DNA from 2 places in the Paenibacillus sp. SEL1 genome. Region 2 is predicted to be linked to the other one. Evidence: predicted binding sites of a transcription regulator. Region 2 holds the regulator's gene; the other holds the start of a gene.
What was found. Region 2 encodes CtsR, which represses protease genes until heat stress. Its sites were predicted from a motif close to ATGGTCAATAAAGGTCAAACA; they were not measured.
Positions count from the first base shown of each region.

Region 1 (8,887 bases), 890 kb from region 2:
TTCCGTAAAAAGAGTGTCCATGGGGCTTTTAGCCCCGGTTTTTTTAGTTTTTTTTCTAGTGTCTGTCCCGGGTTAATGTTATAATGTGATAAATAAAATGGAGTAAGTAGTGTCCAGATTTATTTGATGAGGGGGTAAGCTGACATGTCAAAACATCCGGTAGTCGTACGCTTGAAAACAGGACTGCACGCCAGACCTGCTGCGTTGTTCGTACAGGAAGCGAATAAATATTCATCTGAGATTTTTGTGGAAAAAGAAGACAAAAAGGTTAATGCCAAAAGCATCATGGGTATTATGAGTCTTGCGATCAGTACAGGTACTGAAATCAATATTAGTGCTGAAGGTGCGGACGCTGAACAGGCTGTAAACGCTTTAGTAAGTTTGGTTAGTAAGGTAGAGCTGGAAAATCAATAAACAAAGATTTGCTTTGTAATATGGTGTATGCTCTTAGTGAAAAGCCCCCTTTGGGGCTTTTTTTTGTATCCAGAAAAAAGTCTTCGAACGCTCCTCCGTTAGTTAGCTGTTTTATGTGTGGATTTGTTGAATATAGAGACCGTATTAAGTTCAAGTTATAAATAATTAGATTCCCGTGGTCATGCCCTGTTTCGGAAATTTGTATGCTTGGCTGCAACCTTTTTCCGTCTTTTCCGTCTGGAAGGTACAAACATTTACAAGAAAGAGGTTGAATTCAATGAGACTTTGGACAAAAACAGTAGCCACGGCAGTTCTCGCAGGAGCATTAATGGCAGGGGGAGTAGCAGGAGGATTATGGACAGGGGCAGATCGGGCCTATGCTGCGTCAACAGCTTCGACGGTAAACGGTGTAATTAATGTGACTGGAAGCGGGGAAGTATTGGCGAAGCCCGATATTGCTTATCTCTCTATCGGTGTACAATCGGAAGGGAATACGGCAGCGGCTGCTCAAAAAGCCAATGCTACAAAATTGAACAAGGTTACACAACTGCTGAAAGAAAAGTGGAGCATCAGCGCAGATGACATTCAGACCAGCCAGTTTTATGTACAGCCTAACTTCACCTATAACGAAAAAGAAGGGCAGAAGCTCAAAGGCTACACTGCCAACCATACACTTTCCGTCAAATACCGAGATTTGGATAAAATTGGTCAGTTATTGGATGAGGCGACCAAGTCTGGAGCCAATAACGTAGATAATGTACTTTTTTCCGTGGAAGATCCTTCGACTTATGAAGAGGAAGCCATTACTAAGGCATTGGGAAGCGCACAATCTAAAGCGAGTGCTGTAGCTAAAGCAGCCAAACGCGGGTTAGGTGTCCTTGTGAGTGTGACGGTAGATGGCGGAGAAGCACAGGTCTTTACACAACGTGAAAATGCCATGTCAAAATCGCTCTTGGACGTAGCAGGTGGCGGGACAGAGATCCAATCAGGACAAGTAACAGTGAAAGTTCAGGTGTCGGCTCAGTACGAAATGAACTAATACAGATCATCAAACGAAGCCACAAGCGGCCTGCATCATGTGCAGGCTGGCTTGCTGGCTTTTTTTGTATACCGAAACCTTTTTGTAATGAGTCTGTCATAGCTAAGGGTTATTAGGTGTACATATTGAAATCGGAGAGTGTACAGATTGTAAACTACATACAATAGGGTATAGATATAATAATAAAAGTAGTTATCACACATAGACAATACAGATCATTAACAGGAGGAATACTTAATATGAGTAAGCATGCAAAAAAATGGGGTTCAGCACTGCTGGCAGCAGGGATTTTAGCAGGAGTCGCAGCTGTTCCCGTTTCCTATATCCAGGCAGCATCGACCAAACAAGCGACAACACAGCAACCGGGAATCACCATCCAATGGAATGGTAAAACGTTGCCCGCTAAAGGTGTTCAAGTGAACGGGAGTACAATGATTCCGGTGGCCGCACTGCGTGACAGCCTGGGGATTCCAGTAAGCTATGAGGCGAAAACAACGACATATACCGTAGGTAGCGGGTACAATAAACTTTACATTATAGCTTCTTCCTCGGATGCCTACGTCAACGTCAATGGAATCAATACACGTAGCATGGATGCCAAACAGATCGCTGGGAAGCTATACATTCCTATGAGTCTGCTGAAAGACTATCTAGGCATAGATGCACAATGGAATGCTGCTCAGAAAACAGTAACGCTGAGTAAAAGCCAGTTAAATCCGATCACCATTGCGTCTCAAACACTTCCAGCATCGAGTAATGCGAAGGTGTCCTACAAAATTAAGTACCCGCAAATCAACGGCAGCCAGCTAAATCCTGAGGCTCAACAGGCCATTAACAATGTGCTTAAAAAGCATGCAGAGGGTATATTGGCAGCAGGTAAAAAGATGATGGCTGAGGGAGAGGCTACAACAGAAAGACCGTATGAGTTCGGAAATGATTTTGCGATTGCCTATAACAAAAATGGTATTCTGAGTGTGATTATGCAGGATTACTCGTATACGGGTGGCGCACATGGCATGACGGCACGTAAAGGATATACGTTCTCGCTCGCTGATGGTAAACTGCTGCAATTGTCTGACGTTTTGAAGGCAAATCCGAACTACAAAAAGTTCCTCAATGCTGATTTGAAGAAAAAAATCGATGCGCTTCAGGCTGGCGAAGGATTCGGCAAATTTAAAGAGCTGGCGGCAGATCAGAATTTTTATGTGACGAGCAGTGGAGTAACAATTGTGTTTGATTTGTATGATTATGCGCCATACGCGTATGGAATTCCGGAGTTTACCTACTCGTTCGGTCAACTGCTGCCTCAAGGCGGAAAGCCTTTTGCGGGACAGCATGAATAGTAGGAGTAAACAATTCCAATTGTCTATAAGCTAAAAAACAATAAAGCAAAAAAAGCTGCCTACCGGATAAAACATCCGGGGCAGCTTTTCCATTTACCAGCTATCGAGAGGCAAATTTCTTCTCTTATACACCTTCTGGAGAGGAGCTAGTTAGCACTTTATCAATAATACCGTATTCCTTGGCATCATCAGCGGACATGAAGTAGTCACGGTCTGTGTCTTTTTCAATGCGCTCCAGTGGTTGGCCTGTGCGATCTGCGAGAATGCGGTTCAATTTGTCACGCATTTTCAGAATGCGGCGTGCACGGATTTCAATATCCGTTGCCTGGCCTTGTGCACCACCCAGTGGTTGGTGAATCATAATTTCACTGTTTGGCAAAGCGAAACGTTTACCTTTGGCGCCTGCATTCAGCAAGAACGCGCCCATGGAAGCCGCCATACCTACGCAAATCGTAGATACGTCAGGTTTAATGTATTGCATCGTATCGAAAATGGCCATACCAGCTGTAATGGAACCGCCAGGACTGTTAACATACAAGTGAATATCTTTTTCAGGATCTTCGGCAGCCAAAAACAGCATTTGCGCAATAATAGAGTTGGCTACAACGTCATTGACGTCCGAGCCTAACAAAATAATGCGATCCTTCAACAGTCTGGAATAAATGTCATAGGCGCGTTCGCCGCGGTTACTTTGTTCTACTACCATAGGAACATAGCTCACGTCAAAAAACCTCCCTTAAATATCGTTAGTGGATTTGGTGGACATGCCGATTACACGTCCCTTATTTATAAACTGTTACCGTATTAACCACATGATAAACAATTTCAAACAAAAAGTCAAAGAAAGTCAAACTAATGATTAAAAAAAAGAGCCCTCAGCGCTCTCATTGGTTAAAACATTATGTAGAAGCATTTATGCGTTCATTTAAAATGGCGCGCCCGCGAGGAATCGAACCTCGATCTCAGGCTCCGGAGGCCTACGTCATATCCGTTGGACCACGGGCGCATAGTTCAATCAATGCAAACAACTAACTAATTAAACAGCTAATTGGAAACAAAGATGATTATATGATATACAGCAGTGAATTGCAAGCTTTTATTAAATGCGCATATTCAGGCAAATGGTTGAGAAATATAGGTTCAGATAGACTTGCATGTGGAGCAAATATTGGTTAAGATATACGTGGGACTTAAAAAGTTATCCCGGGACGTTTTAAGACCAGTTAGAGATAGAGCATTAGAGACAGAACTTAGAAGTGTGCGGGAGTGGAAAGCATGCGAAAGATATTAGAAATACAGAAGCAGCTTCTGCCCGACCTCATGGATGTTTTGAAAAAAAGGTACACGATCCTGCATCAGATTATGCTGTCCGATGTTGTTGGACGCAGAACACTGGCAGCTTCACTGAACATGACTGAGCGCGTGTTGCGCGCCGAAACCGATCTTCTTAAAGCTCAAGGGCTAATTGAGATTGAGAGTGTAGGCATGAAGGTGAGCAAAGCAGGACTGGATCTGCTGGAACAGCTGGAGCCGATTGCGAACAACTTGTTCGGCCTGTCCCAATTGGAGGACCAGATTCGTCAAGCCTATGGTTTGAGGAAGGTGGTTGTCGTTCCAGGGGATTCGGATGCTTCTCCGTTAACAAAGCAGGAGCTGGGGCGCGCTGGAGCAAAAGCGTTGCTGAGTGTTATGGACGACGAGGATGTGGTCGCTGTAACAGGTGGCACGACGATTGCCGACGTGGCGGAACAACTGGCACTACCTTCTAATGGCCCACTTAAAGGTGGGTGGTTTGTACCGGCACGCGGGGGTTTGGGAGAAAGCATGGAAATGCAGGCCAACACAATTGCTTCCACAATGGCTCGCAAGGTAGGCGCTCAATACCGTCTGCTCCATGTACCGGATTTGCTCAGCAATCATGCTTACAACTCCTTGCTTGAAGATACGAACATTCAGGATATATTGAACCTGATTCGCGAGAGTCGTATCATCATTCACGGGATAGGCAACGCCATAGCGATGGCACATAGACGTAAACTTGATCCCGAAACCTTTGCCCAGATCAGCAGTGAGGGGGCCGTTGCCGAATCGTTTGGTTATTACTTTAACGAAGATGGCGTCGTTGTTCACAGAATGCTGACGCTTGGACTTCGATTAGAGGACATCAGGCGTACCGATACGGTTCTAGGTGTAGCTGGAGGCAAGAGCAAGGCGGCCGCTATTCATGCGGTACTGCGTTTCGGACAAGAAGACATTCTAGTCACCGACGAAGGCGCTGCTGCCGAGATTGTAAGTCATTATTTAAATGGTTAAGATGGATTTATGAATGGTGTTGTCTTGACGGGCTTTCGGGTCTGTCTTGAATATATAAAACTAAACTAAACGAACTTTGGGAGGAACTCACTCATGACAGTTAAAGTTGGTATTAACGGTTTCGGACGTATTGGACGCCTTGCTTTCCGCCGGATTCAAAACGTGGAAGGTATTGAAGTAGTAGCAATCAATGACTTGACAGATTCCAAAATGTTGGCACATTTGTTGAAATATGATACAACACAAGGTACTTTCCAAGGAGAAGTAGAAGTACATGACGGCTTCTTCAAAGTAAATGGTAAAGAAGTTAAAGTTTTGGCTAACCGCAACCCTGAAGAACTGCCTTGGGGAGACCTGGGTGTAGATATCGTTCTGGAATGCACAGGTTTCTTCACAACTAAAGAAGCTGCTGAGAAACATTTGAAAGGCGGCGCTAAAAAAGTTGTTATTTCCGCTCCAGCTACTGGCGACATGAAAACTGTCGTTTATAACGTAAACCATGAAATTCTGGACGGTACTGAAACTGTAATCTCCGGTGCTTCTTGCACAACAAACTGCTTGGCTCCTATGGCTAAAACACTGCAAGACAAATTCGGTATCATCGAAGGTTTGATGACTACAATTCACGCTTACACTGGCGACCAAAACACTTTGGATGCTCCACATGCTAAAGGTGACTTCCGTCGTGCTCGCGCAGCAGCTGAAAACATCATTCCTAACACAACTGGTGCTGCAAAAGCCATCGGTCTGGTAATTCCTGAACTGAAAGGTAAACTGGATGGCGCGGCTCAACGTGTTCCAGTAGCAACTGGTTCCCTGACTGAGTTGGTAACAGTTCTGGAGAAAAACGTAACTGCTGAAGAAATCAACGCAGCAATGAAAGAAGCTTCTGATGCTGATACTTTTGGATACACTGAAGATCAAATCGTTTCTTCCGACATCAAAGGTATCACTTTCGGTTCTTTGTTTGATGCAACTCAAACTAAAGTTCTGACTGTTGGCGACAAACAACTGGTGAAAACTGTAGCTTGGTATGACAACGAAATGTCCTACACTGCACAATTGATCCGCACGTTGGAATACTTCGCAAAACTGGCTAAATAAGAACATTCTTATTGAGCAATAACATAGAGCGGAAACAGGTTATTGTTTCCGCTCTTTATATATCAAATGTGCCTTAAATTCCTGTTTCGTAAAATTATAAGGGTGCGGAGGAATATGGAGATGAACAAAAAGAGCGTACGTGATATAGAACTGAATGGAAAACGGGTGTTTGTTCGTGTAGATTTTAACGTTCCGGTTGAGGACGGTAAAATTACGGATGACAAGCGTATTCGTGAAACCTTGCCAACCATTAACTACTTGATTGAAAAAGGTGCAAAAGTTATTTTGGCGAGTCACTTTGGACGTCCAAAAGGTCAGGTTGTTGAATCCATGCGTCTGACTCCTGTTGGCGTACGTTTGTCTGAGCTGCTGAAAAAGCCAGTAGTTAAAGTGGACGAATCGGTAGGCGAAGCTGTTAAAGCGAAAGTGGCTGAACTGCAAAACGGCGACGTGCTGTTGCTTGAAAATGTACGTTTTTATGCAGGAGAAGAAAAGAATGATCCTGAATTGGCGAAGCAATTTGCTGAACTGGCCGACGTTTTCGTGAATGATGCATTTGGTGCAGCACACCGTGCTCATGCTTCCACTGAAGGTATCGCTCATATTCTTCCGGCTGTTTCTGGCTTGCTGATGGAAAGAGAATTGTCTGTCATTGGTAAAGCTTTGTCGAATCCAGACCGTCCTTTTACAGCCATTATCGGCGGTTCCAAAGTAAAAGACAAAATCGACGTGATCGACAACCTGCTGAACATTGCAGATAACGTAATCATTGGTGGCGGTTTGACTTATACATTCTTCAAAGCTCAAGGTCATGAAGTGGGTCAATCTTTGCTGGATGAATCCAAACTGGACGTAGCTCTTGGATTTATTGAAAAAGCGAAGAAACTCGGCAAAAACTTCTATCTTCCGGTTGATATTGTTGTATCTGACGATTTCAGTGCTACGGCGAACACGGACATTGTGGATATCGACGGCATTCCTGCAGATTGGGAAGGCGTGGACATCGGACCGAAAACACGTAAAATCTATGCAGATGTGATCAAAAACTCCAAACTGGTTGTATGGAACGGACCAATGGGCGTATTTGAAATCGAGCCTTTCGCTGGTGGTACTCGTGAAGTAGCGGAAGCTTGCGCAACAACTGAAGCATACACCATCATTGGTGGCGGTGATTCTGCGGCTGCGGCTGAAAAATTCCACTTGGCTGATAAAATGGATCATATCTCCACTGGCGGCGGAGCATCACTGGAATTTATGGAAGGCAAAGCACTTCCGGGTGTTGTTGCACTGAACGATAAATAATCAAACGCACTATGCGTGAATAAAGCTTTAGGGCACCTAATAGTTAGGAGTTGAAACCATTGAGAACACCGATTATCGCGGGTAACTGGAAGATGTTTAAAACCGTACCAGAAGCTAAAACTTTCATCGAAGAGATCAAAGGCAAAGCAGAGGTTGCAGGAGTGGAGAGCGTGATTTGCGCACCATTTACGAATCTTCCTGCTCTGGTTGAAGCAGTAAAAGGTACGTCTATTAAAATTGGCGCACAAAACCTGCACTTTGCAGAAGATGGTGCATTTACAGGTGAAATTAGCGGTGGAATGCTGAAAGATCTGGGTGTAGATTACGTTGTGATCGGACACTCCGAGCGCCGTGAATATTTTAATGAAACAGACGAAACGGTGAACAAAAAGGTTCATGCGGCATTCCGTCATGGCCTGACTCCAATCGTGTGTGTAGGCGAAAAGCTGGAAGATCGTGAAGCTGGACAAACCAAAGAGGTTGTAAAAGTGCAAACTGTAGCAGCTTTTGCTGGTTTGGCTAAGGATCAGGCTGCACAAGTAGTTGTTGCTTATGAGCCAATCTGGGCCATCGGAACAGGCAAATCCTCCACTTCGCAGGACGCGAATGAAGTGATTTCCTATATCCGCAGTCTGATTAAAGAGCTGTATGATGAAAATACAGCAAATGCTGTACGTATTCAGTATGGTGGCAGTGTAAAACCTGAAAATGTTACTGAGTACCTGGGTCAAAGCGATATCGACGGCGCGCTCGTGGGCGGTGCCAGTCTTCAACCGGCGTCGTACATCGCGCTTGTTGAGGGGGCGAAGTAAGATGACAGCACCAAAACCGGTAGCTTTAATTATTATGGACGGGTTCGGATTGCGTGACACCGTAGAAGGTAATGCGGTTGCGCAGGCCAACAAACCGAATTACGACCGGTATTTACAACAGTATCCTCATACAACGCTGACGGCTTCTGGCGAAGCAGTGGGTCTGCCTGAAGGACAAATGGGTAACTCCGAAGTAGGTCACTTGAACATCGGCGCAGGCCGAATTGTATATCAAGACTTGACTCGTATTTCGAAGTCCATCCGTGAAGGTGAATTCTACGACAATGAAACACTGGTTAAAGCAGTGCAACATGCCAAGAAGAACAACACGAAACTTCACCTGTACGGACTTCTGTCCGACGGCGGCGTGCATAGCCATATCAGCCATCTGTTCGCTATGCTGGACTTGGCGAAAAAAGAAGGTTTAACAGAAGTGTACATTCATGCTTTCATGGATGGACGCGATGTTATGCCTGACAGCGGCGTAGGCTTCATGCAGCAGCTGATCGCTAAAATTCAAGAAGTGGGCGTAGGCAAAATTGCGACTGTACAAGGACGCT
Region 1 is NZ_CM137723.1:2,221,404-2,230,290, forward strand. It holds gene whiA (DNA-binding protein WhiA) at 1-8, shown strand, start outside; gene ACYCSE_RS10220 (HPr family phosphocarrier protein) at 145-414, shown strand; gene ACYCSE_RS10225 (SIMPL domain-containing protein) at 692-1,453, shown strand; gene ACYCSE_RS10230 (PdaC/SigV domain-containing protein) at 1,693-2,796, shown strand; gene clpP (ATP-dependent Clp endopeptidase proteolytic subunit ClpP) at 2,921-3,517, opposite strand; tRNA gene ACYCSE_RS10240 (tRNA-Arg) at 3,728-3,802, opposite strand; gene ACYCSE_RS10245 (sugar-binding transcriptional regulator) at 4,072-5,109, shown strand; gene gap (type I glyceraldehyde-3-phosphate dehydrogenase) at 5,203-6,213, shown strand; gene ACYCSE_RS10255 (phosphoglycerate kinase) at 6,334-7,515, shown strand; gene tpiA (triose-phosphate isomerase) at 7,575-8,327, shown strand; gene gpmI (2,3-bisphosphoglycerate-independent phosphoglycerate mutase) at 8,329-8,887, shown strand, end outside.
Region 1: the regulator CtsR is predicted to act here: its motif matches at 3,630-3,650, upstream of clpP (ATP-dependent Clp endopeptidase proteolytic subunit ClpP).

Region 2 (8,887 bases):
CAGGGATAACTACCGGAAACGGTAGCTAATACCCGATACATCCTTTTCCTGCATGGGAGAAGGAGGAAAGACGGAGCAATCTGTCACTTGTGGATGGGCCTGCGGCGCATTAGCTAGTTGGTGGGGTAAAGGCCTACCAAGGCGACGATGCGTAGCCGACCTGAGAGGGTGATCGGCCACACTGGGACTGAGACACGGCCCAGACTCCTACGGGAGGCAGCAGTAGGGAATCTTCCGCAATGGGCGAAAGCCTGACGGAGCAACGCCGCGTGAGTGATGAAGGTTTTCGGATCGTAAAGCTCTGTTGCCAGGGAAGAACGTCTTGTAGAGTAACTGCTACAAGAGTGACGGTACCTGAGAAGAAAGCCCCGGCTAACTACGTGCCAGCAGCCGCGGTAATACGTAGGGGGCAAGCGTTGTCCGGAATTATTGGGCGTAAAGCGCGCGCAGGCGGCTCTTTAAGTCTGGTGTTTAATCCCGAGGCTCAACTTCGGGTCGCACTGGAAACTGGGGAGCTTGAGTGCAGAAGAGGAGAGTGGAATTCCACGTGTAGCGGTGAAATGCGTAGAGATGTGGAGGAACACCAGTGGCGAAGGCGACTCTCTGGGCTGTAACTGACGCTGAGGCGCGAAAGCGTGGGGAGCAAACAGGATTAGATACCCTGGTAGTCCACGCCGTAAACGATGAATGCTAGGTGTTAGGGGTTTCGATACCCTTGGTGCCGAAGTTAACACATTAAGCATTCCGCCTGGGGAGTACGGTCGCAAGACTGAAACTCAAAGGAATTGACGGGGACCCGCACAAGCAGTGGAGTATGTGGTTTAATTCGAAGCAACGCGAAGAACCTTACCAGGTCTTGACATCCCTCTGACCGGTCTAGAGATAGACCTTTCCTTCGGGACAGAGGAGACAGGTGGTGCATGGTTGTCGTCAGCTCGTGTCGTGAGATGTTGGGTTAAGTCCCGCAACGAGCGCAACCCTTATGCTTAGTTGCCAGCAGGTCAAGCTGGGCACTCTAAGCAGACTGCCGGTGACAAACCGGAGGAAGGTGGGGATGACGTCAAATCATCATGCCCCTTATGACCTGGGCTACACACGTACTACAATGGCCGGTACAACGGGAAGCGAAATCGCGAGGTGGAGCCAATCCTAGAAAAGCCGGTCTCAGTTCGGATTGTAGGCTGCAACTCGCCTACATGAAGTCGGAATTGCTAGTAATCGCGGATCAGCATGCCGCGGTGAATACGTTCCCGGGTCTTGTACACACCGCCCGTCACACCACGAGAGTTTACAACACCCGAAGTCGGTGGGGTAACCCGCAAGGGAGCCAGCCGCCGAAGGTGGGGTAGATGATTGGGGTGAAGTCGTAACAAGGTAGCCGTATCGGAAGGTGCGGCTGGATCACCTCCTTTCTATGGAGAATCGTTTCCTGCAATGGAAACATTCAAATATGAAGCATTAGCTTCAACAATCATCATTCCATTTGTTCAGTTTTGATGGAACTTGTGAGGGGCCATAGCTCAGCTGGGAGAGCGCCTGCCTTGCACGCAGGAGGTCAGCGGTTCGATCCCGCTTGGCTCCACCAATTACAATTTCATCTAAAAATGTATGAGAATCGTTAACTCTTTGGAGATTGACTGATAATCAAACAGCTTTGCACCTTGAAAACTGGATACCGAAACGAAATTGCGTTTTAGAATATTCCTTTAAGCTGATCTTGTGTAAACAAGTGAAATAAAGGTAGCAGGTAGGGAAAGATCTTTTGCCTTTGGCAAAAATCATTCTTTATCGAACATCGACATTTTCTTTCTTTGAAAGAAAAGTCTAGGTTAAGCTACAAAGAGCACACGGAGGATGCCTAGGCGCCAGGAGCCGACGAAGGACGTGGCGAACAACGATAAGGCCTCGGGGAGCTGTAAGCAAGCTTTGATCCGGGGATGTCCGAATGGGGAAACCCGGCTGTCTTCATCGACAGTCACTTTCTGCTGAATACATAGGCAGAATAGAGGCAGACCAGGGGAACTGAAACATCTAAGTACCCTGAGGAAGAGAAAACAATAGTGATTCCGTCAGTAGCGGCGAGCGAACGCGGATTAGCCCAAACCAAGGAGCTTGCTCCTTGGGGTTGTGGGACGTCTCACATGGAGTTACAAAGGAACCGGTTAGATGAAGAGGTCTGGAAAGGCCCGCCAGAGAAGGTAAAAGCCCTGTAGTTCAAAACTTGTTCTCTCTGAGACGGATCCCGAGTAGTGCGGGGCACGTGAAACCCCGTATGAATCCGGCAGGACCATCTGCCAAGGCTAAATACTCCCTGGCGACCGATAGTGAAGCAGTACCGTGAGGGAAAGGTGAAAAGCACCCCGGAAGGGGAGTGAAATAGATCCTGAAACCGTGTGCTTACAAGAAGTCAGAGCCCGATCTATGGGTGATGGCGTGCCTTTTGTAGAATGAACCGGCGAGTTACGTTCCCGTGCAAGGTTAAGGTGAAGAGCTGAAGCCGCAGCGAAAGCGAGTCTGAATAGGGCGAATGAGTACGTGGACGTAGACCCGAAACCGGGTGATCTACCCCTGTCCAGGGTGAAGGTGCGGTAACACGCACTGGAGGCCCGAACCCACGCATGTTGAAAAATGCGGGGATGAGGTGGGGGTAGCGGAGAAATTCCAATCGAACCCGGAGATAGCTGGTTCTCCCCGAAATAGCTTTAGGGCTAGCCTCGGAAATAGAATCGTGGAGGTAGAGCACTGATTGGGTGCGGGGCCCGCAAGGGTTACCAAGCTCAGTCAAACTCCGAATGCCATAGATTTAGTTCCGGGAGTCAGACAGTGAGTGCTAAGATCCATTGTCGAAAGGGAAACAGCCCAGACCATCAGCTAAGGTCCCCAAGTGTGTGTTAAGTGGGAAAGGATGTGGAGTTGCACAGACAACCAGGATGTTGGCTTAGAAGCAGCCACCATTGAAAGAGTGCGTAATAGCTCACTGGTCGAGTGACTCTGCGCCGAAAATGTAACGGGGCTAAACACACCACCGAAGCTATGGCTTGATGCTTGCATCAGGGGTAGGGGAGCGTTGAATGCGGGTTGAAGGTGTACCGTAAGGAGCGCTGGACTGCATTCAAGTGAGAATGCCGGTATGAGTAACGAAAAGATCTGTGAGAATCAGATCCGCCGAAAGCCTAAGGGTTCCTGAGGAAGGTTCGTCCGCTCAGGGTAAGTCGGGACCTAAGGCGAGGCCGATAGGCGTAGTCGAAGGACAACAGGTCGAAATTCCTGTACCACCGTAATCCGTTATGAGCGATGGGGTGACGCAGTAGGGTAGTGACGCGGACTGATGGATGTCCGTCTAAGCAGTGAGGCTGATGTGTAGGCAAATCCGCACATCGTTAAGGCTGGGCTGTGATGGGGAGCGAAAATTGGAGTAGCGAAGGTCATGATCTCAGACTGCCAAGAAAAGCCTCTAGCCAGGAGAAGGTGCCCGTACCGCAAACCGACACAGGTAGGCGAGAAGAGAATTCTAAGGCGCGCGGAAGAACTCTCGTTAAGGAACTCGGCAAAATGACCCCGTAACTTCGGGAGAAGGGGTGCCTCGGTAGGGTGAATAGCCCGAGGGGGCCGCAGTGAAAAGGCCCAAGCGACTGTTTAGCAAAAACACAGGTCTGTGCGAAGCCGCAAGGCGAAGTATACGGGCTGACGCCTGCCCGGTGCTGGAAGGTTAAGGGGAGTGGTAAGCCCTTCGGGGCGAAGCTATGAACCGAAGCCCCAGTAAACGGCGGCCGTAACTATAACGGTCCTAAGGTAGCGAAATTCCTTGTCAGGTAAATTCTGACCCGCACGAATGGCGTAACGACTTGGGCGCTGTCTCAACGAGAGATCCGGTGAAATTTTAATACCTGTGAAGATGCAGGTTACCCGCGACAAGACGGAAAGACCCCATGGAGCTTTACTGCAGCTTGATATTGAATTTGGGTACGATCTGTACAGGATAGGTGGGAGCCGTAGAACTTTGAGCGCCAGCTTGAAGGGAGGCATCCTTGGGATACCACCCTGATCGTATCTAGGTTCTAACTTGGTACCGTGACCCGGTGCGAGGACAGTGTCAGGTGGGCAGTTTGACTGGGGCGGTCGCCTCCTAAAGAGTAACGGAGGCGCCCCAAGGTTCCCTCAGAATGGTTGGAAATCATTCGAAGAGTGCAAAGGCAGAAGGGAGCTTGACTGCGAGACCTACAAGTCGAGCAGGGACGAAAGTCGGGCTTAGTGATCCGGTGGTACCGCATGGAAGGGCCATCGCTCAACGGATAAAAGCTACCCTGGGGATAACAGGCTTATCTCCCCCAAGAGTCCACATCGACGGGGAGGTTTGGCACCTCGATGTCGGCTCATCGCATCCTGGGGCTGAAGTAGGTCCCAAGGGTTGGGCTGTTCGCCCATTAAAGCGGTACGCGAGCTGGGTTCAGAACGTCGTGAGACAGTTCGGTCCCTATCTGTCGTGGGCGTAGGAAATTTGAGAGGAGCTGTCCTTAGTACGAGAGGACCGGGATGGACGTACCGCTGGTGTACCAGTTGTTCCGCCAGGAGCACCGCTGGGTAGCTATGTACGGAAGGGATAAGCGCTGAAAGCATCTAAGCGTGAAGCCCCCCTCAAGATGAGATTTCCCAATTCGTAAGACCCCTTGAAGACGACGAGGTAGATAGGTTGGGGGTGGAAGTGCAGTAATGCATGGAGCTGACCAATACTAATCGGTCGAGGGCTTATCCTAAAGAATAAAACGCAAATAAGTTTCGGATCCAGTTTTCAGGGTGTAACCTTGAATGTAGAATTTACGATGTAAATTCATGTTTGGTGGCGATAGCGGAGGGGTTCCACACGTACCCATCCCGAACACGACCGTTAAGCCCTCCAGCGCCGATGGTACTTGGACCGCAGGGTCCTGGGAGAGTAGGACGTCGCCAAGCAAAAGTGAAAAGGATGATAATCTCATTGAGATTATCATCCTTTTTTATGCGTTTTTAGATGACCACCTGTTTCTAAGGTTGACAGAGAGAATGGGGTTTGCCACACTCTAAGTGTGTAATCTTTTTATGGATGTCCAAGTATACAAGCGAGGTGACGAAGTTATGGAGATCAGACAATTACAACGTAAGGAATTTGAAGCGGCTATTGAATTATCTCAATATGCTTTTCAGTTTACAATGTCCATGGAGGATCTGGAGAAAGCTAGGAAGAAGTTCAAACCAGAGCAAACATGGGGAATATTCGACGGACATGACTTGAATGCTAAACTGACTTTGTTACCGCTACAGGTATACATAAACGGTCAGGTTTTTGATATGGGAGGCATTGCTGGTGTGGCAACATGGCCAGAAAAGCGTCGCGGAGGCATGGTTTCACGTTTGTTGACGCATGCGCTTGAAGAGATGAAGTCTGCGGGACAAAGCCTTTCTTTTCTGCATCCCTTCTCCTTTGCCTTCTATCGTAAATTTGGATGGGAAACGTATATTGAATACAAAAAGTACGTCATTCCCATTGAAAAATTCCCTGCAAAACTTAAAACAGAGGGTACAGTCAAACGCGATGTCAAAGATATTTCAGAACTGGACCAAGTGTATCAAGCGTATGCATCTCGTTATAATGGCACGCTGGTACGAGATAAGGAATGGTGGCAAGAGCGGATTTTAAATGAGAATTATCGAACTGCGGTATATTACTCAGAAACAGGCGATCCTCAGGGATATGCACTGTACAAAATTGAAAATAAACAGTTGAATTGTGATGAGTTGGTTTATGAAAATGAGACGGCCCGTCGGGCTTTATGGACTTATTTTGCAAATCATGACTCCATGATAACCCATGGTAAATTTATTTACGTTCCAGCAAATGACAATCTGCCATTTTTACTTGATGATCCGCGAATTCAACAGGAGACCGTGCCTTATTTTATGGGCCGTATTGTGGATGCAGCTGCTTTTGTAGAAAGATACCCTTTTGAGCAGGTTGGAGAGGAAACACGTTTAACCTTAAATCTGATAGATCGATATGCACCATGGAATGAAGGAGTATGGAGATTAACAATTACTACGGAAGGGAAAGGACATCTGGAGAGAGTGGATACAAGCAATTCATCTGAAAACGCTATGGTAGCTGACTTGAAACTTGGGATTCAGTCATTGACGACTCTGATGCTTGGCTACCAGCAGGCTGATGATCTGTATAAGTGGGGGCGTATTGAAGGGGGCAGTGAATTTGTGTCTGCGCTTAAACGTGTAATACCAGTAAAACAAACGTTTTTATTGGATTTTTTCTGATAAAGGCCCATTTAGATCTTCTTATGTTCCGTTTTTCAGGGAATATAACTTATGTGCTTATTATAATTTTCAAAACTCTTTCTGTAATTGGGAAGAGTTTTTTTATGGTATTGTATAAAACATAATTAGATTGCGAAAAATGGTATTGACCCCTTGGCAAAAATGAATAATGTGCTATAATATGAATATAGTCAAAGAAAGTCAAAGTCAATCAAACCTCGTGAGGTTCTGTAGAAGTATTTTGATGGATTGGCCGTATAAAGTAATTTTAATAGCAAAGAAGCAAACGAGGATCGAAATGATTTGCGTATAGTTAGGAACTGCCTTTTATGAAAATAAGAGAAGTGTATGACTAATCGCAAATAAAGGCCACACTAGAGAATAAACGGTACAATTCCAATGAGTGTAGAACAGGCAACAGCCTGAATACAGCTTAGATTCGTGACTTTACCGTTTGGTTAAGTTCAATATACGGCGGACTCTGTGGAGCGTGAAATGTACTTGAATACTTGCGTTTCCGTTAGTGGAGGATGATGAAATGCGCAATGTTTCCGATATTATTGAACAATATTTAAAGAGTATATTGCTGGAAAGTCCCCAAGGTTTAGTGGAGATTCAGCGCAATGATCTGGCTGACCGCTTTTCCTGCGTGCCGTCGCAAATTAATTATGTAATTAGCACCCGGTTTACGCTGGAAAAAGGCTATGTGGTGGAAAGTAAACGCGGTGGCGGGGGCTACATTCGTATTCAGCGAATTCAGCTGCCTGCACAGCATGCCATCCATACACATCTTCATCAGAGCATCGGGGAGGAAATAAGCCAATCGGCAGCAGAAGGACTGATTTATCAGTTAGAGGAGGCCCATTTTTTAAGCAAAAGGGAAGCTAATCTAATGAAGGCTGCCTTATCGAGGGATACATTATTACTGAAGCTTCCCTATCGTGATCAACTGCGAGCAAGATTGCTTAAGGCTATGCTGATCTCGTTGCTGGCGACCAAATAGTTTGTGAATAGAGACTAACGTTTGGATGTAGGGATTGGTATAAATCCTGACATTAAAGGAGGTGCTTTTATGCTGTGCCAAGAATGTAATATGCGGCCGGCAACTTTGCATTTCACCAAAATTGTGAATGGCGAAAAGACAGAGTTTCATATTTGTGAGACGTGTGCCAAGGAAAAAGGGGAGATGATCCCTGGAACACCTAACGGCTTTTCGATTCATAGCTTGTTGTCGGGGATGCTGGATTTTGACTCCAGTACAAAGAGCCAGTCTCCAGGCCACAGTGGTCCGCAAAACCTGCAATGCAAGGATTGTGGCATGACCTATGCACAGTTTAGTAAGCTGGGACGTTTCGGATGCCCGTCGTGCTATCAATACTTTGATAGTCGTCTGGACCCTCTGTTCAAGCGTGTGCATGGCAGTACGAATCATGTTGGTAAAGTTCCGGTTCGCACTGGAGGCCGCCTGAAGGTTAAACGGCAAATTGACGATTTGAAAAAAGAGATGCAACAGCATATTGTACAGGAAGAATTTGAATCAGCTGCTGAGCTTAGGGATCAAATCAGAGAGCTTGAAAAAGAAATGACTGAAGAGTAAAGTTTGTGAAGAGTAGGAGGGATGCGTAATGCCCAATATTCGGTTTACGGAGAAGCCGCTAAGTGACTGGATGCGTGGTGATGCTGCGGATTCGGAGATTGTCATTAGCAGCCGGGTGAGAATTGCGCGTAACTTGCAGCATCTGCCTTTTCCCATGCTTGCTACCAATCAGCAGTCGGAAGAAGCACTTCAACGCTTGACGGATATCCTTCAGTATGATGATTTAGGTGGTTTTGGTACTTTTCATACGTTGAAAATATCCGAGTTGGATGAGATCGACAAGCGGGTGCTGGTTGAGAAGCATTTGATTAGTCCTAATTTGGCGAACGAATCTCGTAACGGTGCTGTTTTAATTAGCGATGATGAATCGGTTAGTGTTATGATAAACGAAGAGGATCATCTGCGTATCCAGTGCTTATATCCGGGATGTCAGGTTAGGGAAGCTTGGGAACGCGCAATGATTATTGATGATGCATTTGAAGCGCATGTTGATTATGCATTTGATGATCGGAGAGGTTTTCTGACCAGTTGTCCGACGAATGTCGGCACAGGTATGAGAGCTTCGGTGATGATGCATTTGCCCGCATTAGTCATGACTCATCAAATCAATCGTATATTGTCTGCTGTTTCACAGGTAGGTCTTACGGTTCGCGGCATTTACGGTGAAGGTAGCGAAGCTGTCGGAAATTTGTTTCAGGTATCTAATCAGATTACACTAGGACAAACCGAGGCGGAAATTATAGAGAATCTACATGGCGTGGTGCTACAAATTATTGAGCACGAGCGTTCTGCCAGAGAACGGCTAATGAATGAATCTATGCTGCGAATTACAGATCGGGTGATGCGTTCATTCGGTATTTTGTCATATGCAGCAGTATTGGATTCCAAGGAGGCTGCACAGCGGCTGTCCGATGTGCGTCTTGGCGTAGATTTAGGAATTTTGGAGCGTCCTTCCACCGCAGCGATGAATGAGCTGAATGTGATGACACA
Region 2 is NZ_CM137723.1:1,334,903-1,343,789, reverse strand. It holds rRNA gene ACYCSE_RS06270 (16S ribosomal RNA) at 1-1,412, shown strand, start outside; tRNA gene ACYCSE_RS06265 (tRNA-Ala) at 1,510-1,585, shown strand; rRNA gene ACYCSE_RS06260 (23S ribosomal RNA) at 1,828-4,754, shown strand; rRNA gene rrf (5S ribosomal RNA) at 4,834-4,950, shown strand; gene ACYCSE_RS06250 (GNAT family N-acetyltransferase) at 5,113-6,300, shown strand; gene ACYCSE_RS06245 (CtsR family transcriptional regulator) at 6,839-7,303, shown strand; gene ACYCSE_RS06240 (UvrB/UvrC motif-containing protein) at 7,373-7,897, shown strand; gene ACYCSE_RS06235 (protein arginine kinase) at 7,926-8,887, shown strand, end outside.